DNA from 2 places in the Micrococcus cohnii genome. Region 2 is predicted to be linked to the other one. Evidence: predicted binding sites of a transcription regulator. Region 2 holds the regulator's gene; the other holds the start of a gene.
What was found. The regulator HrcA, encoded in region 2, represses chaperone genes, less so after heat shock. The targets are predictions, from matches to a motif close to TTNGCACTCGNNNNNNNCGAGTGCNAA.

Region 1: groL (chaperonin GroEL) is a predicted target of HrcA. The motif match lies at 2,423-2,449, and genes of this name have one in related genera.

What each region holds. Positions count from the first base shown of each region.
Region 1 is NZ_JACHNA010000001.1:21,783-35,935, reverse strand. Features, by position in the region: gene HDA30_RS00140 (TVP38/TMEM64 family protein) at 1-557, shown strand, start outside; gene groL (chaperonin GroEL) at 644-2,281, opposite strand; gene HDA30_RS00130 (LytR C-terminal domain-containing protein) at 2,630-3,886, opposite strand; gene HDA30_RS00125 (DUF3263 domain-containing protein) at 3,893-4,177, opposite strand; gene HDA30_RS00120 (uracil-DNA glycosylase) at 4,246-4,923, shown strand; gene HDA30_RS00115 (threonine/serine exporter family protein) at 4,962-6,836, opposite strand; tRNA gene HDA30_RS00110 (tRNA-Val) at 7,011-7,084, opposite strand; gene HDA30_RS00105 (S8 family peptidase) at 7,230-9,260, opposite strand; gene HDA30_RS00100 (CoA-acylating methylmalonate-semialdehyde dehydrogenase) at 9,639-11,138, shown strand; gene mmsB (3-hydroxyisobutyrate dehydrogenase) at 11,222-12,289, shown strand; gene HDA30_RS00090 (enoyl-CoA hydratase-related protein) at 12,286-13,068, shown strand; gene HDA30_RS00085 (AMP-binding protein) at 13,157-14,153, opposite strand, start outside.
Region 2 is NZ_JACHNA010000001.1:897,318-906,029, reverse strand. Features, by position in the region: gene lepA (translation elongation factor 4) at 98-1,960, shown strand; gene hemW (radical SAM family heme chaperone HemW) at 1,965-3,248, shown strand; gene HDA30_RS04195 (DUF4870 domain-containing protein) at 3,328-3,801, opposite strand; gene HDA30_RS04190 (DUF3097 family protein) at 3,911-4,780, opposite strand; gene hrcA (heat-inducible transcriptional repressor HrcA) at 4,998-6,011, shown strand; gene dnaJ (molecular chaperone DnaJ) at 6,093-7,232, shown strand; gene HDA30_RS04175 (16S rRNA (uracil(1498)-N(3))-methyltransferase) at 7,229-7,981, shown strand; gene HDA30_RS04170 (PhoH family protein) at 8,037-8,712, shown strand, end outside.

The DNA.
Region 1 (14,153 bases), 870 kb from region 2:
AGCTGCGGGAGCAGATCGGCTCCTACGGCTGGGCGAGCTGGCTCGTCTTCGTCGGCCTCTATGCACTGGTGGCCGTCACCCCGATTCCGGTGACGGTGATGGCGGTGGCCGGCGGCGCGCTGTTCGGCTGGCTGCCCGGCCTGGTCCTGTCGATGATCGGGGTCGTCACCGGCTCCTGCCTCGGCTACGGGCTGGCTCGGCTGCTGGGCCGCCGGACCGTGGCACGACTGCTGGGCCGGTACGCCGAGACCATCACGACCCGGCTGCGAGCGGACGACGGGGTGCTGGCCATGTCGATGCTGCGGCTGATGCCCGGCGTGCCCTACTGGCCCGTGAACTACGGCGCCGGGGCGTTCGGCGCGCGGCTGCGCCCGTTCCTGACCTCCACGCTCGCCGGCTCACTGCCCGGGCAGGCCTCGCTGGTGGCGATCGGGGCGGTGCTCGACGCCCCCTCGGCCCTGACCGTGACGATCCTGGTGCTGTCCTGGCTGACGGTGCTCGCGCTCACGGCTCTCACGTGGCGGCGCTGGCGCGCCGAACGGACCGGGCACGGCTGAGGCCCGCCTCGTCGCCGCTCGGTCTCCGAGCCGCGATGAAGCGGGCCTCGCTCGTGGTGGGCGTGCGCCCGGTCGTCACCGACCGATCACATCATGCCGCCCATGCCACCCATCGGGTCCATGCCCTCGGCGCCCGCGCCCGGCGCGGCCTTCTCGGGCTTGTCGGCGACGACGGCCTCGGTGGTGAGGAACAGCGCGGCGATCGAGCCGGCGTTCTGCAGGGCCGAACGGGTCACCTTCACCGGATCATTGATGCCGGCCGCCAGCAGGTCCTCGTAGTCGCCCGTGGCGGCGTTGAGGCCGTGGCCGTCCTGCAGAGAGGCGACCTTGTCGGCCACGACCCCGGGCTCCAGGCCGGCGTTGTAGGCGATCTGCTTCAGCGGGGCCTGGATGGCGACCTTCACGATGTTCGCGCCGGTGGCCTCGTCACCCTCGAGCTGCAGGCCGTCGAACGCCTTCGAACCGGCCTGGATCAGGGCCACGCCACCGCCGGCGACGATGCCCTCGTCCACGGCGGCCTTCGCGTTGCGCACGGCGTCCTCGATGCGGTGCTTGCGCTCCTTGAGCTCCACCTCGGTGGCTGCACCAGCCTTGATGACGGCGACGCCGCCGGCCAGCTTCGCGAGGCGCTCCTGCAGCTTCTCGCGGTCGTAGTCCGAGTCGGTGTTCTCCATCTCGGCGCGGATCTGGGCCACACGGCCGGAGATCTGCTCGGCATCGCCGGCGCCCTCGACGATGGTGGTTTCGTCCTTGGTGATGACGACCTTGCGGGCGGTGCCCAGCAGGTCCAGGGTCGCGTTCTCCAGAGACAGGCCCACCTCCGAGGAGATGACCTGGCCACCGGTGAGGATCGCGATGTCGGCCAGCATGGCCTTGCGGCGGTCACCGAAGCCCGGGGCCTTCACGGCGACGGACTTGAAGGTGCCGCGGATCTTGTTGACCACGAGGGTGGCCAGGGCCTCGCCCTCGACGTCCTCGGCGATGATCAGCAGCGGCTTGCCGGACTGCATGACCTTCTCGAGGACCGCGACCATGTCCTTCACGGACGAGATCTTCGAGTTGACGATGAGGATGTACGGATCCTCGAGGACGGCCTCCTGGCGGTCCGTGTCGGTCACGAAGTAGCCCGAGAGGAAGCCCTTGTCGAAGCGCATGCCCTCGGTCAGCTCGAGGTCGAGGCCGAAGGTGTTCGACTCCTCGACGGTGATGACGCCTTCCTTGCCGACCTTGTCCAGGGCCTCGGCGATGAGGGAGCCGATCTGGGTGTCAGCGGCGGAGATCGACGCGGTGGCGGCGATCTGCTCCTTGGTCTCGATCTCGCGGGAGGCGCTCAGCAGCTCGGCGGTGACGGCCTCGACGGCCTTCTCGATGCCGCGCTTCAGGGCCATCGGGTCCGCGCCGGCCGCGACGTTGCGCAGCCCCTCGCGGACGAGCGCCTGGGCCAGCACGGTGGCGGTGGTGGTGCCGTCGCCCGCGACGTCGTCGGTCTTCTTCGCGACCTCCTTCACCAGCTCGGCGCCGATCTTCTCGTACGGGTCCTCGAGCTCGATCTCCTTGGCGATGGACACGCCGTCATTGGTGATCGTGGGGGCGCCCCACTTCTTCTCGAGGACGACGTTGCGGCCGCGGGGGCCCAGGGTCACCTTCACGGCGTCGGCCAGGGTGTTCAGACCCTTCTCCAGGCCGCGGCGCGCCTCTTCGTCGAATGCGATGGTCTTGGCCATGTGATGCCAGTCCTTTCTGGACGAATGGTTCCAACACGGGTGACCTGGCTCGATGCCCGCGACGGACGGACCGCCATCTCGGCGGCCCTCATCGGATCAGGTCGGCTCCGCTGGACCGTCGGCCGTGCGCCACCGGCGCTTCTGGCAGTCGACCCATCGGAGTGCTAACCCCATTATGAGCACTCTGTGCAGGAGAGTGCAAAAGGCTCGGCCCGGCGCACGCGAGGATCCGCTTCCGGCGGAACCCCGGGACGACGACGCCCCCGGCCGGGCCTCGAACGGCGGGCCCGGCCGGGGGCGTCCACGCGCTCCGGACCGCTCGGTCCGAGACGCGAATCCGGCGCGGAATCAGCGGAAGACGACGACCGCCACGCCGTTGATCTGCAGGTTCGGCGACTGCACGACGGGGTAGCCCAGCTCGGCGCCGACGGCCTCCGCGGTGTCCTTGAACTGCTCCTGGTTGTACAGGACGGTGGGGCGAGAGATGCCGTAGCCGCGCCAGTTGCGGGCCGCCACCTCGCTGAATCCGGCCGACTCGAGCCGGTCCGCATAGCCGGCCGCCAGGCCGCGCACATTGGTGCCGTTGAAGACGATCACCGGGCTCGACGCGGCTCGCGAGGACGGCGCGGAGCCCTCGGACCGCTGCGAGTCGTCCGACGACGCGGGGGTGCGGGACGGCTCGGGGCGCGAGGAGGACTCCCCCGCGCGGGACTCCTCGGCCTTCTTCGATTCCTCCGCCTTGCGCGAGGCCTCCGCCTTCTTCGACTCCTCCGCCTTGCGCGAGGCCTCCGCCTTCTTCGACTCCTCCGCCTTGCGCGAGGCCTCCGCCTTCTTCGATTCCTCCGCCTTCTTCGACTCCTCCGCCTTGCGCGAGGCCTCCGCCTTCTTCGATTCCTCCGCCTCGCGCGAGGCCTCCGCCTTCTTCGACTCCTCCGCCTTGCGCGAGGCCTCCGCCTTGCGGGACTCGTCAGCGGCGGCCTTCTCGGACGCTTGGAGGGCCGCCGCCGAGGACTCGGCGGCACGGCGGGAGCGGTCGGCGTCCGCGGCGTCGCCGGGCTCCTCCTCCGCGCGCTCAGCGGCGCGCGAGGACGCCGAGCCCTGCGGAGCCGCCGTCTGCGCCGGGCTCGACGAGTCCGCGGAACCGCCGTCGGACCCGCCCGCGGACTCGGACGACGGCGCCGCCGAGGCCTGGTCCTCTCCTGCGGCGCCCCCGGCCGCCGCGCCGGCAGCGCCGCCTGCCGCGGCCTCACCGTCGGCCGACTCGCCCTCACGCTCAGACCCGGCCTGGGACGAGGCGGAACCGGCCGGCTCGCTCATCCCCGATTCCTCCACCTGCGCCCGGCTCGACGATGCCGCGCTGCCGTCGGCCTTCTCATCGCTCGAGGCGGACGACTCCGAGGAGCTCGCCGTCGGCGCGTCGTCCTTCTGCATCGACGGCAGCACGACACCCACGAACAGGCCGATGAGGACGGCCAGGGCCGCCGCGATCATCAGGGGCTTCAGCAAGGAGCCGCCCGCGGCGACCGGCGCGTAGTGCTCGCGGTGGCTGCCGCGCTGGTCCGTGTACTCCGGAACGTCGTCGAATCGGTCGGGCGTGTAGGCCATCGCGGATCAGTTCTCCTGGGAGGGGGAAGGCTGGAGGGACGGGGACGGACGCACCGCGCGACGCCGCGTGCCGCGCATGGCACGCAGCCGCTGGACGAGCAGGGGCCGGTACGCCATCGAGGCCTGCCGGTCGAGCAGGGCGTTCAACACCTGGTAGTACGCCGTCGGCGTCAGGCCCGTGCGGTCCCGGATCGCCCGGTCTTTGGCCCCGGAATAGCGGAATCGCTGCTCCTCGAGCCGGAGGATGGCACGCTCCTGCTCGGAGAGCTGATCACGGGAGGCCGACGACATGCCTTCTACTGTACGTCCGCCCGGTTGTGCGGCCTCGCACGGCGCGTCCGCCTCGTTAGCCTGGGCGCATGCAGCTGATCGAACCCCTCGAGGCGGGCTGGGCCCGCGTGTTCGCCGATCATGAGGCCGCGTTCCAGGCCGTGGGCAGGCAGGTCCAGGCTCGGCGTGCGGCCGGTCAGCAGGTGCTGCCGGCTCCAGAACACATCCTGCGCGCGTTCCGGCAGCCGTTCGACGAGGTCACGGTGCTCATCCTCGGCCAGGACCCGTACCCGACGCCCGGCCACCCGATCGGGCTGAGCTTCGCCGTCGACGCCGACGTTCGACCGCTGCCCCGCTCGCTGGCGAACATCTACCGGGAGCTGGCCTCGGACACCGGGATCACCCCGCCGGCGCACGGTGACCTGACCGCGTGGACCAGGCAGGGCGTGCTGCTGCTGAACCGCTGCCTCACCGTCACCGCTGGCGAGGCGGGCGGCCACCGCGGCCTCGGCTGGGAACAGATCACGCAGACAGCCGTCGAGGCACTCGCCGCACGTCAGACTCCTTTGGTCGCGCTGCTGTGGGGCGCGGACGCCCGCCGCATGGCGCGGCTGCTGCGGTCGGCCGGGGCCGGCGTCATCGAGTCGCCGCATCCGTCACCGCTGAGCGCGCACCGCGGCTTCTTCGGCTCACGCCCGTTCACCCGAGCGAATGCCTGGCTGAGCGAGCACGGTGCCGAGCCGATCGACTGGCGGCTGCCCGCCTGACCGCCTGCCGGAGCGTCCGACCGGCCCGACCGCGGCGCTCACCGCTGGTGCACCACCATGGCCGCGGGCCGACGTGCGTTCTCGAAGAACCGGTCGGTGATGGGTCTGGCGAGCGTGTCTCCCAGAGCGACGCCCGCCGCGATCGCGATGATGATGACGAACGCGTTGAAGATGCCGGCGACGCCGAGCAGGGTGCTGTCCGTCTCCACGGTGAACCCGTACAGCGAGCGGAAGATCGCCAGGCCCGGCAGCAGGAACAGCGTGCTCGAGAGCACCACGACGATGCTCGGGTACCCGAGGCGCACGGCGAACATGCGCCCGACGAACCCGACGACCGTCGCGGCGGCGGCCGGGGTCAAACGGGAGCCGGCGCCGATGGCGTCGAAGAACTCGTAACTGAGAAAACCCAGTGCGGAGACGAATCCCGAGGCCAGCATGGTGGTCCACTTGGCCTGCATGATGATCGCGTGCGTCATCGCGGCGACGGTCACCAGCACGAGCACGACGACGGCGGCGACCTTGCCCTGCGGCTCCTCGGCGAGGTCGAGCGGCGGGAACCCGAGCATGTCGGCGCTGACCACGCCGATCATGATGCCGCCCATGATGCCTACGTAGACCAGCATCGCGGAGACGAGTCGTCCACCCGCGGTGAGCGGGAAACCGTGGATGGCGTCCTGCACCGCCATCACGAATCTCGCGGTCGGCAGCAGCACGAGGATGCCTCCGGCCACCACGACGGACGGGTCGAGCGGCATGTCCGCCGCGTGCAGTCCCAGCGCGATCACCGTGGCGAAGAACGCGCCGGCGACGGTGCTGAAGATCTCCGGCAGCCCCCGGTTCTCGAGGAACACCGCGAGGCCGAACACGATCCAGGTGGAGACCATGCCCACTCCCGCGCCGAACCAGTTGCCGCCGATGAACGGCACGAACGCACCGGCCATCACGCCGGCCGCGACCACCTCGGCCCACCCCGGATAGGGCTTGGGGGTGCGGCGGATCTCGACCAGGCGCCGCTGGGCCTGAGAGCGCGTGATGTCGCCATCGGCGATCTGCTCGACCAGGCGGTACAGGGCGCCCAGCCCGGCGAAGTTCGTGCTCCAGTTCCGCACGACGCGCTGGAGCGTGTAAGGCACCTCTCCGCGTGAGGAGTCCGGGGCGTAGTTCAGAGAGATCGCCTGATTGGTCAGGTCGATCTCGGTCTCGTGGATCCCGAAGGACTGGGTGACGACGATGATCGAGGACTCCACGTCCATCGAACTCGCACCGAAGCGGAACATCGTCTCGCCGAGCTTGAGGGCGAAGTCGAGAGTGGTGCGGGCCTCGACGGCGGCGTCGTCGGCTTCACGGGCCGTGCGCACCCGCGAGCGGACCCGACTGCCGTAAGAGGAGGCGCTCAGGCGGCCGGCCAGGGCGATCGCCTGCGTCGGCAGGGACTCGTCGTAGACGGCGCGGCCACGGTCCTTGCCTTTCGCCCCTCGCCGCAGGCGGCCGCGGCGGTGGCGCTGGTGCTCCTGGGTGGCGGCGAACACCGAGGTGGGGATGGGGTCCGTCTGCGGCGTGCCGCTCAGCGGCGCGTCCGGCAGGGTCTGCCCGCTGACCGGAGGGGGCATGACGACGTCGGGGCGCACCGTCTCCGCCGGGGGGCTCTGGTCGAGAACGAGCGAGGCGTCCGGGACCGGTTCGGCGTCGGGAACCGGTTCGACGTCCTCGGCGGCGAGCACCGGGAGCTGACCGTCGGTCCCTGACTCCCCGGCGTCGTCGTGGGCGGACCGGATGAGGGGAATCTGGGAGACCTCGACCGTGGGCTCGGTGGGCTCCGCATCGAGTCGCGGCTCGAAGGGTTCCCGTGACTCCGACACCCCTGCGCCGTTGTCTGCGGCCAGACGGTGCTGCTGCTTCATCTCATCAGACACGATCGCCTCCTCGTCGTCCGCGGGGTCGGTCGGCGGACGCCGCCGAGTCGGGAAAATTACATCATGACGGACCTGAGGACGCCCTGATGAGCCGCGTCGGTGTCCGCACATGCGCCAGAGGCAAGCCAGAGACGACGCAGGCCCCGTCCTGATCGGACGGGGCCTGCGGGGCGGTGGATCTTACTGGACTCGAACCAGCGACCTCTCGCGTGTGAAGCGAACGCTCTAACCAACTGAGCTAAAGATCCGTGGGATCGGGGCGACGCCCGAACAACTCGAGCAATGCTACACCACGCCCGAGGAGGACGCCAGCCGCCGATGGGCGACGAACGCCGGCGGCGTCGCAGCTGATGCGACCCCGCCGGCGTTGTCCACCTCAGGTGGGACGCGACGTCAGTTCACGGCCACGTCATCCACCCGGAACGTGGTGGCGTCGAAGTAGTCCTCCTGGCCGACGAAGCGCAGGGTCACGGTCTTGCCCGCGAAGTTGGACAGGTCCACGGACTCGGACGAGTAGTCGCCCGCGTCCAGGTTGGAGTGCGACCCGAGCGTGTACGTGCCGAAGTAGCCGTCCTTGACCTGCACGCGCAGGGTGTCGCGCTCGGAGTACTGCGTGGTCTCCTCGGTGTCGACCTGCACGTTGTAGCTGAGCTGGCCGCCCTCCTCGGGCACCTGGATCTCCTGCTCGATCACGGCGGTGTTCGACCGGCCCTGACCGTTGAGCTCAGCGAAGTGCGTGCCGGAGAGGGCCTGGTCGCCCTCGGCGACGAAGTCGGCGGGGTTGCCCGTCCAGCCCTCGGTCCCCTGCTCGAAGCCACCGTTGGTCACCACGCCGTCAACCGGCTCCGGGTCCGGAGTGGGCTCGGGGTCCGGATCCGGCGTCGGCTCCGGGTCGGTGCCGTCGGAGGCGCCGAGCGTCGCGGCCGCGTCGACCAGGCCGGCGCCGCAGCCCTCGGGGCACTCACCCGGGATCGGGCGGGCGTTCTCCTTGAGCTTGGCCTCGACCTCAGCCGGGGACAGCTGGCCCTGGGCCGCCATCAGCGCCGCGACGCCGGCGACGTGCGGGGTCGCCATCGACGTGCCCTGGTACTCGGCGTGGCCCGGGCCCTGCGGCGAGGTCTGGCCCGTGTCCACGGTCGAGAGGATGCCGCCGCCCTGGGTGCGGGTGTCGCCGCCGGGCGCCGCGACGTCCACGGCGTCGCCGTAGTTCGAGAAGTACGAGCGGTTGCCCGACTTGTCGGTCGCGCCGACCGTGATCACGTTGTCGCAGCTGGCCGGGCGAACGTTGGCGGCGGGCTGGTTCTCATTGCCGGCCGCCACGACCACCGAGGTGCCCTGCTGCACGGCGAAGTCGATCGCCTGCTGGTAGGTGGAGCCGCACATGCCGCCGCCGCCGAGGGACATGTTGATGACATCGGCCGGGTTCTCGTTCCGCGGCACACCGGGCACGTCGCCGCCGGCCGACCAGATGATCGCGTCGGTGATGTCAGACAGCGAGCCGCCGCACTTGCCGAGCACGCGCACCGGCTGGATGGTCGCGTCCGGGGCCACGCCCACGACGCCCTCCGAGTCGGTCGCGGCGGCCACGGTGCCGGCCACGTGCGTGCCGTGCCACGACGAGCCCGATCCGGTGCCGGAGCCGCACTCGCCGCCCTGGAACCAGTCACCCTCGTCCTGCGGGTCCGAGTCACGGCCGTCGCCGTCCCGGGCGCCCTCGGCGCGGGAGATGAAGTCATAGCCGCCCTGCACGTTCGGGTCCAGGTCGGGGTGCGACACAATGCCCGTGTCGAGCACCGCAACGGTGGCGCCCTCACCGGTGGTCTTGTCCCACGCCGGCGGCACGTTCATGCCGTTCTCGCCGTGCAGGCCCCACAGCTGGTCGTACAGCGAGTCCTGCGGCTCCAGCAGCGGCGAGGCGGAGGAGTCCTCACGGTTGATGGTCATCATCACGTCCGGCTCCACCGACTCCACGCTGGGGTCGGCCTCGACCTGACGCATGAACGCCTCGGCGTCCTCGCCCTGGAGCTTCTTGTCGGCGGTGACGACGCGGGCACCGGTGGCCATCTGGCGCTTCTCCTGAACCGAGACGCCGGCCTCGCGCGCGGCCTGGCCCCAGGCCTGAGCGCGGCCCTTCTCGGTGGCCGCCGCGGAGGCGCCCTCCTTGTAGGTGACGATGAACTGGTCGTAACCGTCAGCGTTCGGGTCGACCTGGACGTCCTGCGCAGCGACGAGCCCGTGCAGCGGCGACGCGGCGCCCTTGGACTCGGCGGCCTTGGTCTCGGTGCCCTTGGACTCGGCGGCCCCGTCGACCGCACCGGCGGTCAGCGGGGCGGAGGCCAGGGCGGTGCCGGTCAGGACGGCCGCGGCCAGGGCGGCGCCGGCGCGGCGCGGGCCGGTCGCGCGGACTTCGTTGATGTTCGCCATGTCTTCTTCTCCTCTTGGGACGGTGGAGGGGATGGATGGTCCACCAGTGTCTCGACGGGACCGACTCGCCTCGGCGAGCCCCCGGGTCTCGTCAGGTGGCGGCGACCACGCTAGGGCCGAGTTGTCCCACAACAACAGTGCGTCCAGGAATGTTTAGCCGATCGGCCGAAACGTCGACCGAAGCGACGGCTGACCTCCCCGATCAGCCGACGCATCCCCTCTCGCCACCTCGGATGACGACACCACCAAAACATAGCCTCGTGACGCCCCTCACTCAACCAGGTAATGTCGTCTATTGAGATTCGGCTCACATGCGCGGCCGGAGTCCGGGTGCGCTGGCCGTCTTGACACCGACTCCGAGAGAAACGGACGAGCACCATGCCTCAGGTCATCGAGCACTTCATCCACGGCGAGCGCGTCAGCGGCGACGACCAGCCGACTCAGGACGTCTTCACCCCCGCCACCGGCGAGGTCTCGGCGCAGGTCCCGCTGGCCGACGCGGCCGCCGTCGACGCGGTCGTCGACTCGGCCCAGCGGGGCTTCGAAGCCTGGTCCGCGGTCAACCCGCAGCGCCGCGCTCGCGTGCTGCTCGAATGGGTGCGTCTGATCAACGAGCACGCCGACGAACTCGCCCGGGGCATCGCTCGTGAGCACGGCAAGACGATCCCGGACGCACACGGCGACATCCAGCGCGGTGTCGAGGTGGTCGAGTTCGCCGCCGGGGCGCCCCACCTGCTCAAGGGCGAGTTCACCTCGAATGCGGCCCGCGGCGTCGACGTGCACTCGGCCCGCGAACCGCTGGGAGTCGTCGCCGGGATCACCCCGTTCAACTTCCCAGCGATGATCCCGCTGTGGAAGGCGGGCATCGCGCTGGCCGCCGGCAACGCCGTCGTGCTCAAGCCCTCGGAACGGTGCCCGAGCGTGCCGCTGCGCCTGGCCGAACTCGGCCTCGAGGCCGGTCTGCCCGCCGGCGCGCTCAACGTGGTGCACGGCGGCAAGGAAGCCGTCGACGCGCTCATCGACGACCAGCGCGTGCAGGCCGTGGGCTTCGTCGGCTCCACCCCGATCGCCCAGGCGATCTACTCCCGAGCGACGAGCCAGGGCAAACGCGCCCAATGCTTTGGCGGCGCGAAGAACCACCTGGTGATCATGCCCGACGCGGACATCGACCAGGCCGCCGACGCCCTGGTCGGCGCGGCCTTCGGCTCGGCCGGCGAGCGCTGCATGGCCGTCTCGGTCGCGGTGCCCGTCGGTGAGCAGACGGCCGACCGGCTCGTCGCCGCACTGCGCGAGCGCATGGGGAGCCTGCGTCTGGGCGCCTCCGATGACGGGTCCGCCGACTTCGGACCGGTGGTCACCCGGGCGGCGAAGGAGCGCATCGAGGAGCTGATCGGCGCGGGCGAAGCCGAGGGGGCCGAGCTGCTCGTCGACGGCCGCGGGGCCCGCGTCGCCGGGCACGAGGACGGCTTCTACGTCGGGGCGACCCTCTTCGACCGGGTCACCCCGCAGATGCGGGTCTACCGCGAGGAGGTCTTCGGTCCGGTGCTCTGCGTCGTGCGCGCTGCGGACTACGAGGAGGCCCTGCGCCTGCCCAGTGAGCACGAATTCGGCAACGGCGTCTCGATCTTCACGTCCGACGGCGGCGCGGCCCGGGACTTCGCGACCCGGGTGAACGTCGGGATGGTCGGCGTGAACGTGCCGATCCCGGTCCCGATCGCCTACTACAGCTTCGGCGGGTGGAAGGCCTCCGGCTTCGGCGATCTGAACCAGTACGGCACCGACGGGCTGAAGTTCTACACCAAGACGAAGACCGTCACGACCCGCTGGCCCTCCGGCGTGCGCGAAGGAGCGTCCTTCGTCATGCCGCGGGGAAGCTGACCCGCACGCGGCCGACGGCACAGACGGCCGGGAGGCGCGCCCCGGCTGCCCGGCACCGGAACGAGGAGAGGAACGAGGACGAGATGACCGAGAACACCGCCGCACCGAGCGGGACCGCAGAAACCCCCGACGTGCCGGAGAACGTCCGCCGCGTGGCCTTCTTGGGCCTGGGCAACATGGGCGGCCCGATGGCCCGGAACCTCGTGGCCGCGGGAGTCCGGGTGAGCGGGTTCGACCCGGTTCCCGAGGCCGTCGAGGCGGCCCGCGGCGCGGGCGTCGAGATCGCCGAGTCTGGCCCCGACGCTGTCCGCCAGGCCGACGTGGTGATCACGATGCTGCCCCACGGTCGACTCGTGCGCTCGGCCTACGTCGGCGCCGAGGGCTCCGGCGCCGAGGAGAACGCCGAGGGCCTGCTGGACGCCGTACGCCCCGGGACGCTGTTCGTCGACTGCTCCACGATCGACATCGCCGAGGCGCAGGACATCGCGCGGCTCACCGAGGCCGCCGGCTTCGCCGCCGTGGACGCGCCGGTCTCGGGAGGCGTCGTCGGCGCCGAGGCCGGCACCCTGGCGTTCATGGTCGGCGCAGCGGATGAGGCGTTCGCCCGCGCCGAGCCGCTGCTGCGGATCATGGGCGCACGGATTGTGCACTGCGGCGGCCACGGCATGGGCCAGGCCGCGAAGATCTGCAATAACCTGATGCTGGCGATCACGCAGATCGGCGCCGCGGAGGCCTTCGTGCTCGGTGAGCGCCTCGGCCTGGACCCGCAGGTGCAGTACGACGTCATGAGCCAGTCCACGGGCCAGTCGTGGGCCGTGAACGTGAACTGCCCCGTCCCGGGCCCCGTCCCGGCCTCGCCGGCGAACCGCGGCTTTGAGGGCGGGTTCATGGGCGCGCTGATGGCGAAGGATCTTGGCCTGGCCTTGAGCGCTCTGAACCGCGAGGGCGTCGACGCGGTCCTGGGCCGCACCTGCCAGCGCCTGTACGCGGCGTTCGCGGCGGGCGAGGGCGCTGACCAGGACTTCTCCGGCATCATCGAGACCGTGCGCGCCGACGCCGCGTCGGCCTCGCTGGAGGCCGCCTCCCCGACCCAGGACGCTGCACAGACCGACCACGCCGAGAACGGCGTCGACCGAGAGGACCGGACATGAGCGAGAATCCCGAGAACGTGATCCTGACCGAGACCGACGGCCGCGTCGGCGTCATCACGCTGAACCGGCCCGCGGCCTTGAACGCGCTGAACCGGGCGACGATGCACGCCGTCGTCGAGGCCGCCGAGGCGTTCGACGCCGACCCGCAGATCGGCGCGATCCTGGTGCTGGGTTCCGAGAAGGCCTTCGCCGCCGGAGCGGACATCAAGGAGATGAAGGACAAGTCCTTCGCCGAGATGTACGCCTCGGACTGGTTCCGGGACTGGGAGCGCCTGGGCCGTGTCCGCACGCCCCTCGTGGCGGGGGTGACCGGATACGCGCTCGGCGGCGGCTGCGAACTGGCCATGATGGCCGATGTGCTGATCGCCGGCCCCGGCACCCGTTTCGGCCAGCCCGAGATCCAGCTGGGCGTCATCCCCGGCATGGGGGGTTCGCAGCGGCTCACTCGCTCGGTCGGCAAGGCCAAGGCGATGGACATGGTGCTCACCGGTCGCCAGGTCGGCGGAGAGGAGGCCGAGCGCATGGGCCTGGTGTCCCGGCTCGTGGACGACGAGGCGGTGCAACAGACGGCCCGCGAGGTCGCCGCCACCATCGCCGGCTTCTCCACACCGTCCGCCCAAAAGGCCAAGGAGGTCGTCGCGGCCGCCTTCGAGACGCCGTTGCAGCAGGGCCTGGTCCACGAGCGCCGAGTGTTCCACTCCCTGTTCGCCACCCAGGACCAGCAGGAGGGCATGGACGCGTTCACCGAGAAGCGCCCGCCCCGGTGGTCGCAGCGCTGAGACGCTCACGACGCGCACGAGGGCGCCCCGCCCGGAACGGATCCGGACGGGGCGCCCTCGACTCTGCACGCACCGGCCCGCGGGCGGCTCAGCCCCGCGACGGGCGTCGGATCCCCAAGTCCTCTTCCCGGTACTCCACGCCGCCGAGCTGCTCACCGCCGTGCCGTTTGACCTCTTCGCGGCGCAGCTCCACGCGCCGCACCTTGCCGGAGATCGTCTTCGGCAGCTCCCGGAACTCGATGCGGCGGATGCGCTTGTACGGCGGCAGCCGATCGACCGCGAACTGCAGGATCCGCCGGGCTGTCTCCTCGTTCGGCTCGTGCCCGGGGGCGAGCGTCACGAAGGCCTTCGGCACGGCCAGACGCATCTGATCGGGCGTGGGCACGATCGCGCTCTCCAGGACGGCCGGGTGCTCGACGAGCACGGACTCGAGCTCGAACGGCGAGACCTTGTAGTCCGAGGACTTGAAGACGTCGTCCGCGCGGCCCACATAGGTGTAGACGCCGTTCTCGTCGCGCGAGGCGATGTCGCCGGTGTGGTAGAGCCCGTCACGGAAGACCTCAGCGGTCTTCTCCGCGTTCCCGTAGTAGGACTTCAGCACGCCGACGGGGCGCGGGTCGAGCCGCACGCAGATCTCACCCTCCTCGGCCTGCTGCCCCGTCACGGGGTCGATCAGCACAATCTCGTAGCCGGGCAGGGGCCGCCCCATGCCGCCGATCTTCATGCGTGCGCCCGGTGTGTTGGCGATCTGCAGGGTCGTCTCCGTCTGTCCGAAGCCGTCCCGGATCGTCACGCCCCACGCCCTGTGCACCTGATCGATCACCTCGGCGTTGAGCGGCTCGCCCGCGGAGATCGCCTTCAGCGGCGGTGTCGTCAGCTGAGCCAGATCCGCCGTGATGAGCATGCGCCAGACCGTCGGCGGAGCGCAGATGCTGGTGACTCCTCCATCGCCCATGGCCGACATGAGCGTGGCGGCCTCGAACTTGCGGAAGTTCACCACGAAGATCGTGGCCTCGGCGAGCCACGGGGCGAACACGGTGGACCAGGCATGCTTCGCCCAGCCCGGCGAGGCCACGTTGAGGTGC
Region 2 (8,712 bases):
CGAGCACGTGGGCCTTCGGCGCGTGGACGTGGAAGAATGGCGCCTCAGGCTGGAAGCAGCATCTGTCCCGCACACGAGACGAGCAAAGGAAGTGCCCGTGTCGCCCCTGGCGTCCAATCCTCCGGTCCCGGCCCGCACCGATCCGGCCGTGATCCGCAATTTCTGCATCATCGCGCACATCGACCACGGCAAGTCCACGCTGGCCGACCGCATGCTGCAGGCGACCGGGGTCGTGCAGCCGCGTGACATGAAGGCCCAGTACCTGGACCGCATGGACATCGAGCGCGAGCGTGGCATCACCATCAAGTCCCAGGCGGTGCGCATGCCGTGGGAGGTCGACGGCGTCAACTACGCGCTGAACATGATCGACACGCCCGGGCACGTCGACTTCACCTACGAGGTCTCGCGGTCCCTCGCCGCGTGCGAGGCGGCGATTCTGCTCGTGGACGCCGCTCAGGGCATCGAGGCGCAGACCCTGGCGAACCTGTACATGGCGATGGAGCACGAGCTCGAGATCATCCCCGTGCTCAACAAGATCGACCTGCCCGCCGCGGACCCGGACCGCTATGCGGCGGAGATCGCCACGCTCATCGGCTGTGACGCCGACGACGTGCTGCGCGTCTCCGGCAAGACCGGCGTGGGCGTCGAAGCGCTGCTCGACGAGGTCGTCACGGCTACACCGGCCCCCGTGGGTGTGGCGGACGCCCCGGCCCGCGCGATGATCTTCGACTCGGTCTACGACACCTACCGGGGCGTCGTCACCTATGTTCGCGTCGTCGACGGCACGCTCTCGCCGCGCGAGAAGATCACGATGATGTCCACGGGCGCCACCCACGAGCTGCTTGAGATCGGCGTGTCCTCGCCCGAGCCGAAGCCGACGAAGGGCTTGTCGGTCGGCGAGGTGGGCTACCTGATCACCGGTGTGAAGGACGTGCGCCAATCCAAGGTCGGCGACACCGTGACGAACAGCGCCCGCCCGGCAGAAGACCGGATCGGCGGCTACGAGGACCCCAAGCCCATGGTGTTCTCCGGCCTGTACCCGATCGACGGCTCGGACTACCCGACGCTGCGCGACGCCCTGGACAAGCTCAAGCTCAACGACGCCGCGCTCGTCTACGAGCCCGAGACCTCCGTGGCGCTGGGCTTCGGCTTCCGCGTCGGCTTCCTCGGCCTGCTGCATCTGGAGATCGTGCGCGAACGCCTCGAGCGCGAGTTCGACCTCGACTTGATCTCGACGGCCCCGAACGTCGTCTACGACGTGACCAAGGAGGACAAGGAGGTGGTCACCGTGACCAACCCCTCTGAGTTCCCCGAGGGCAAGATCCTCGGCGTGACCGAGCCGATGGCCTCGGCCACCGTTATCGTGCCGGCGGAGTTCATCGGCGCCGTCATGGAGCTGTGCCAGTCCAAGCGCGGCAGCCTCACGGGCATGGACTACCTGTCTGAGGAACGCGTCGAGATCCGCTACTGGATCCCGCTGGCCGAGATCGTGTTCGACTTCTTCGATCAGCTGAAGTCCCGCACGCGGGGGTACGCCTCCCTGGACTGGAAGGCCGACGGTGTGCAGACCTCCGACCTGGTCAAGGTGGACATCCTGCTGCAGGGCGAACAGGTCGACGCGTTCAGCGCCATCACCCACAAGGACAACGCCTACTCCTACGGCGTGATGATGACGGGCAAGCTCAAGGAGCTGATCCCGCGTCAGCAGTACGAGGTGCCCATCCAGGCGGCCATCGGCTCGCGCATCATCGCCCGCGAGAACATCCGCGCGATCCGCAAGGACGTGCTCTCCAAGTGCTACGGCGGTGACATCTCGCGCAAACGCAAGCTGCTCGAGAAGCAGAAGGAGGGCAAGAAGCGCATGAAGATGGTCGGCCGTGTCGAGGTGCCCCAGGAGGCGTTCATCGCGGCGCTGTCCTCCGAGTCGTCCGCGGACAAGGCCGCGGCGGCGAAGAAGTAGCCCCGTGCCCGCGACGCTGCCGCTCGGGGACCCGGTGCCCGAGGACGGCCGGCTGCCCGAGCCAGTGGGCCGGCGTGTGCGTGAGGCAGCCGCGTCGGGCCGCCCGCGCACGTTCAGTCTCTATGTGCATGTGCCGTTCTGCACGGTCCGATGCGGCTACTGTGACTTCAACACGTACACCTCGGCCGACCTCGGTCCCGGTGCCGGGCGTGCCGACTATGTCGACACGGCCATCGCCGAGCTGGACCATGCCGTGGACGTGCTGGCCGCCTCCGAGGTACCCGCCCGTGAGCTGCACACCGTCTTCGTGGGAGGCGGCACCCCCACGCTGCTGCCCGCCTCTGACCTGGCCCGCGTCGTGCACGCCGCCCGGGACAGGTTCGGCATGGCCCCCGGCGCCGAGATCAGCGTCGAGGCCAATCCGGACACCGTCGACGCCGCGTATCTCGACGAGCTCGCTCGAGCGGGCGTCACGCGCGTGTCCGTCGGCATGCAGTCCGCCGTGCCGCATGTGCTCGCCACGCTGGAGCGCACACACACCCCCGAGAACATTCCGCGGGCGGTCGCCGCGGCGAAGCAGGCCGGGCTCGAGGTGTCCCTGGACCTGATCTACGGCACCCCGGGGGAGTCGATGCAGGACTGGCGCCGGAGCCTGGAGGCGGTGATCGGTCTCGAACCGGATCACGTGAGCGCCTACTCGCTGATCGTCGAGGAGGGGACGAAGTTCGGCTCGCAGGTCGCGCGCGGGCAGATCCCCGACGTCGACCCCGACGACCAGGCGGACAAGTACCTGCTCGCCGACGAGCTGCTCGGCGCAGCCGGGTACCGGTGGTACGAGGTCTCGAACTGGGCCCGGGACCCCGACGGCACGGGAGCCCGGCGTGCCCGCCACAACATGGTCTACTGGCTGGACCAGGACTGGTGGGGTGTGGGCCCTGGCGCCCACTCGCACCTGGCCGGCGTCCGGTTCTGGAACGCCAAGCACCCGGCCGCTTATGCTCAGCGCCTCGCTCAGGGAACCACGCCGGCGGTCGGTCGGGAGACGCCCGACGCCGAGGCGCGGCTGCTCGAACGCGTCATGCTCGCGGTGCGGCTGGACACGGGCCTGGACATGTCCGTGTTCGACGAGGCGTCCCCGGCGCAGCGGCGGCACGCGCGTGAGTCCGTCGCCGGGCTGATCGCCGAGGGGCTCGTTGAGGGCGCTGAGGCGCTGCGAGGTCGGATCGTCCCGACTCTGCAGGGGCGGTTGCGCAACGACCAGATCGTGCGCGAGCTGCTCGGCTTCTGACGGGGGCGTCGTGAGGCAGGCCCGTCACGACGGTCGGGCGGTGGACGGCTCGCCGCCGACCGTCGCCCGACCGTTCGACTCAGCGCAGGATCCGCAGATTGAACGGGTAGCGGTACGGTCGTCCCCGGTTCACTTGTGATCCGCCCATGAGCCCGTAGACCGCCATGGCGATCCAGGTCAGCGCGGCCAGGACCGCGAACACCGGGCCCATGACCGGCAGCAGGCTCAGGAAGAAGAAGAGCACCATCAGCAGTGTCGGCGGCACGGCGAAGTTCAGCGCTTCCTTGGCCTCCTGCGCTGTGAACGGTCCTCGATCCCGATACAGCAGCCACACGGCCAGGGGAGCGGCGAATCCCAGTGCGACGCCAAAGTGCGCGAGTGTGGCCCGTTCACGGTCCTGCTTCGCCGTCAGTGGGGCGCCCGGACCGTGCTCGGGGGCGGACCATGACGCCGTGCCGGTGGAGCCGGGGGCGTCAGGCGCGGCGGCGACGGGCTGGGCGGGGGCGGCCGAGGCGGCCCGCTTCGGCGTGGCCCGGCGAGGGGTCTGCGACACGGAGGAGTCCTTCGCGGTCGGTGGCGGCTGGGTCGTCGGGCCGTGCGCCCGGGTGGGATGCTGGCGGCCGAGACGGCCGACAGCCCACGAGTTGGGCGCCAGTCTACGCTCAGCGGGCCTCCGGCTCGGTGAGGAAGTCGATGAGCTCCTCGACGCGGCCCAGCAGTGCCGGCTCCAGGTCCGCGTAGGTGCGCACGTGCGAGAGCAGGCGCTTCCACCCCAGTCCGATGTCCGCCGGGGTGGCGTGCGGCAGGCCGAGGCCCTTGAGGACTCCGGTCTTCCAGTCCTGACCCTTCGGGACGACCGGCCATGCCTCGATGCCCAGCACCTGAGGCTTGATCACCTGCCAGACGTCCACATAAGGATGGCCGAGGATCAGCACGTTGCCGGCGGCACCGGGCACGCGCATCGCCTGCGCCGCGATCCGCTCCTCCTTGGAACCGGGAACCAGGTGGTCGACGAGGATGCCGAGCCGGCGAGTGGGCGAGGGGCCGAACTCGCTGATGAGACCGCCGAGGTCGTCGACGCCGTGGAGGGGCTCGACGACGATCCCCTCCAGGCGCAGGTCCTCGCCCCAGACCTTCTCGATCAGCTCGGCGTCGTGCACGCCCTCGACCCAGATGCGGGAGGCACGCGCGGTCCTGGCCCGCGCCCCGGTCACCTTCACCGATCCGGAGGCCGTCCGGGCGGGGCCGCGCGGTGCCGCCGCGGGATCGGGCCGGGGCGGGGTCAGGCGCACGGGTCGGCCGTCGATCCAGAACCCCGGACCGAGCGGGAAGCTGCGCGTGGTGCCGCGGCGATCCTCGAGGACAACCACGTGGACGCCGCCGCTGCGCTGCACTCGGACCACCGCGCCGACAAAGCCGGTGGAGACGTCCTCCACGACGGTGCCGCGGCGCGCGGGCACGTCCGGTACGTCGGCCGCGGGCGGTCGGGTGAGCTTGTCGTGGCCCGCCGGGCCCCACGTGTTCCAGTCCATGGGCGACCACGCTAGCGTCCGCCGGCGGGCGCGGCTGTGAGCGAACCGCCTCTGCCGCGGCTCGGTGGACGGGCGGACAGCACGTAGCATGGAGCCTCGAGCGCTGGCACTTCACCCTGTCGAGTGCCAGCATCCGGCCGGCAGCGCGGCAGAGCGTCCGCGTCGGGTCGGGCCCCGAGCCAGAGCAGTCCAGAGCGCAGGAGGGAGACATCCGAGGATGAGCGAACAGCCACGTCGCCTCCAGGTGCTGCAGGCGATCGTCGAGGACTACGTCGCGCTGCGTGAGCCCGTCGGGTCGAAGGCCCTCGTCGAGCGTCACGGCCTCGAGGTGTCCTCGGCCACCGTGCGCAATGACATGGCGGCCCTCGAGGAGGAGGGGCTCATCATCGCCCCGCACACCTCGGCCGGGCGGATCCCGACGGACATGGGCTACCGCGTGTTCGTCGACCGATTGTGTGAGGTGAAGCCTCTCTCGGCCGCCGAGCGCCGGGCCGTCAACTCCCTGCTGGAGCCCGAGGCGGACATGGAGGAGATGATGGAGACGACGGTGCGGCTGCTCGCGCAGCTCACACACCAGGTCGCCGTCGCCCAGTTCCCTCATGACGACGGCTCGACGGTGCGGCATCTGGAGCTGGTCGGGCTGGCGCCCGGCCGTGTGCTGGTGGTGCTGATCCTCTCCTCGGGACGCGTGGATCAGCGGGTCGTGTCCGTCGACGGCGCCCCGGACGAGGCCGGGCTCGCGGCGCTGCGCACGGTGCTGCGGCAGTGCGTCGACGACCTCACTCCGGCGCAGGCCGCCGCAGCGCTGGACTCGGCGCCCGAGCGGGTCCCGCCCCAGGAGCGGCCAGTGCTCGGCACCCTCGTCGAGGCCGTGCGGTCGCTGCTTCAGGCGGGACGACAGGACCGGATCGTCATGGCGGGCACCGCCAACCTGGCCCGCTCGCCCGGGGACTTTCCGGACTCGATCGGTCCCATCCTCGAGGCCCTCGAGGAGCAGGTCGTGCTCTTGCGGCTGCTCACAGAGATGGAGCAGGACGTGCGCGGACTCAGCGTGCGGATCGGCTCGGAGAATTCCGGGTCGCTCGCCGATGCCTCGGTCGTGGCGGCCTCCTACGGTCCCGGTGCGGTCGCCAAGCTCGGGGTCGTTGGCCCCACGCGCATGGACTATCCGGGCACCATGGCCGCCGTCCGGGCCATCGCCCGCTACCTCTCGCGCATTCTCACCACCTGAGCGGACGCCCCGGGCGCGTGAGACGCCCTGCCCGCCGTCCCGTCGAACAACCGTCCCCACGTCGAACAAGGAAGTGCCCCCGTGTCAGACCATTACGAGACGCTCGGCCTGAGCCGCGACGCCAGCCAGGAGGAGATCCGGCGCGCCTATCGCAAACTCGCGCGCAAGCACCACCCGGACGTCAACCCGTCCGAGGAGGCCGCCGACCAGTTCAAGCGGATCTCCCACGCCTATGAGGTGCTCTCCGACGAGGAGAAACGGCGCAATTACGACGCCACCGGCGACGAGAACGGCGGCGCCGGGTTCGGCGGCGGCTTCGGCGGAGGGTTCCCGGGAGGCTTCGGCGGCACCTTCTCCGATCTGTTCGAGACCTTCATGGGCGGCGCCGCCGGGGGCGGCCGCGGCCCGGCCTCGCGTGCCCGTCGAGGCCAGGACGCGCGCGTGGCGGTGCGCATCTCGCTGCGCGACGCCGTCTTCGGCTCCGAACAGCAGCTGCGCCTGCAGACCGCGGTGCGGTGCACGCGGTGCGAGGGCTCGTGCTGCGAGCCCGGTACCGGTCCCGAGACCTGTTCGACGTGCCAGGGCCAGGGTGTGGTGCAGCGTCAGGTCCGCTCCGTGCTCGGCACGATCATGGCTCAGGAGGCATGCCCGGCGTGCCAGGGCTTCGGCACCACCCTGCCCAACCCGTGTCACGAGTGCTCGGGCCAGGGGCGCGTGCGCGACGAGCAGCAGCTGACGCTGAAGATCCCCGCCGGGGTGGACACCGGCACGCGCATCCACCTGGCCGGACGCGGGGAGGCGGGGCCCGGCGGCGGCCCGAACGGCGACTTGTTCGTGCACGTCGAGGTCGAGGAGGACGAGACCTTCAAGCGCGACGGCGACGACCTGAGCACCACCATCACGGTGCCGATGGCCGCGGCCGCGCTCGGCACGACCCTGACTCTCGACACGCTGGACGGCAAGCACAGCGTCACGCTCGAGCCGGGAACCCAGCCCGGACACGTCGAGGTCCTCTCGGGGCTCGGCGTCACACGCCTGCGCTCTGGAGGACGAGGCGACCTGCGCGTGAACGTCCTCGTCGCCACGCCGACGGACCTGACCGGTGAGCAGAAGGAGCTGCTCGAACGGCTGGCCGAGCTGCGCGGCGAGGAGGTCGTGCACGGCGCGGCCCAGCACAAAGGCATGTTCGCCCGGATCCGCGAGAACCTGAAGAACCTGTGACGGCGCCGCTGTTCCTGGTGCCGGCGGGCGGACTCGATGGGCTCGAGCCCGGAGGGCACGTCGAGCTCACCGGCCCCGAGGCCCGGCACGCGGCGACGGTCATGCGGCTGGGTCCGTCGGAGCCGATCCTCGTGGCCGACGGCCGCGGCGCTCGTGTGCACGGTGAGGTTCTGCAGGCCCAGAGCGAGCGCGTGCTCGTGGTGGTTCGCGCACGCGATGACGAACCGGTCGAGGGGCCCGACGTGGTGCTCGTGCAGGCGCTGTCCAAGGGTGACCGAGACCTGCTGGCCGCTCAGACGGCCGTCGAGCTCGGCGTCGGCGGCGTCGTCCCGTGGGAGGCCGAGCGGTCGATCGTGCGCTGGAAGGGAGCCAAAGCCGAGCGTGCTCGGCAGAAGTGGGCCGACGCGCTCGCGACGGCGGCGAAGCAGGCACGCCGCGGGATCGTGCCGCGGCTGGACCCGACCGTCTCCGGCACGGGCGTGGCCGCTCTGGCCGCCGAGGACGTCTGCGTGCTGGTGCTGCATGAGCAGGCCGAACAGAGTCTGTCCACGCTGCCCGAGCAGAGCTGGGCGCAGGCGCGGCGCATCGCCCTGGTCGTCGGCCCGGAGGGCGGTGTCTCCGCGGCGGAGCTGATGGCGCTCACGGCGTCCGGGGCCCTGCCCGTGCGTCTGGGGCCGCACGTGCTGCGCGCCTCGACGGCCGGGCCGACCGGTCTGGCTGTGATGCAGCACCGGCTCGGTCGGTGGTGACCGGGGTGCGTAGAATGTGCCCGGTCGACCGCACACGTCTCGCACACACGAGGTGATGACCCCCATCGTGAGCACCCCCAGCTCCGACCAGAACGCCGGGACCGCCGGCCCGCGGCACCGCGACGACGCGCGTCTGAGCGCCGTCCACTTCGGCTCCGCCGACCTGATGGTGCGCACGCTCGGACCGCAGGACGCGCTGCTGCGCATCCTGGCGGGCGTGTACCCGGATGTCGACGTGACCGTCCGCGATCAGCAGTTGGCCCTGTCCGGACCGGCCGCCTCCGTCGCCGCCGCGCGGCGGATCGTCGAGGACCTGCGCGGCATCGCGCATCGGGACATGCCCGTCACCGCCGATGTGATGGAACAGGTGGTCGCACTGGTGCGCGGCGGACGTGCGCCCGATCCCTCGACGGTCTCCGGTTCCGTGCTCTCTGGCCGAGGCCGCAAGATCCGCGCCAAGACCAGGCACCAGCAGGACTACGTCGAGGCGATCGACCGGGCGACGGTGGTGTTCGGTCTTGGCCCTGCCGGTACCGGCAAGACGTATCTGGCCATGGCCAAGGCGGTGCAGGCGCTGCAGTCGAAGGAGGTCAACCGGATCATCCTCACCCGTCCGGCGGTCGAGGCCGGGGAGAACCTGGGGTACCTGCCCGGGAGCCTGAGCGAGAAGATCGACCCGTACCTGCGCCCGCTCTACGATGCCCTGCACGACATGGTCGAGCCCGAGTCGA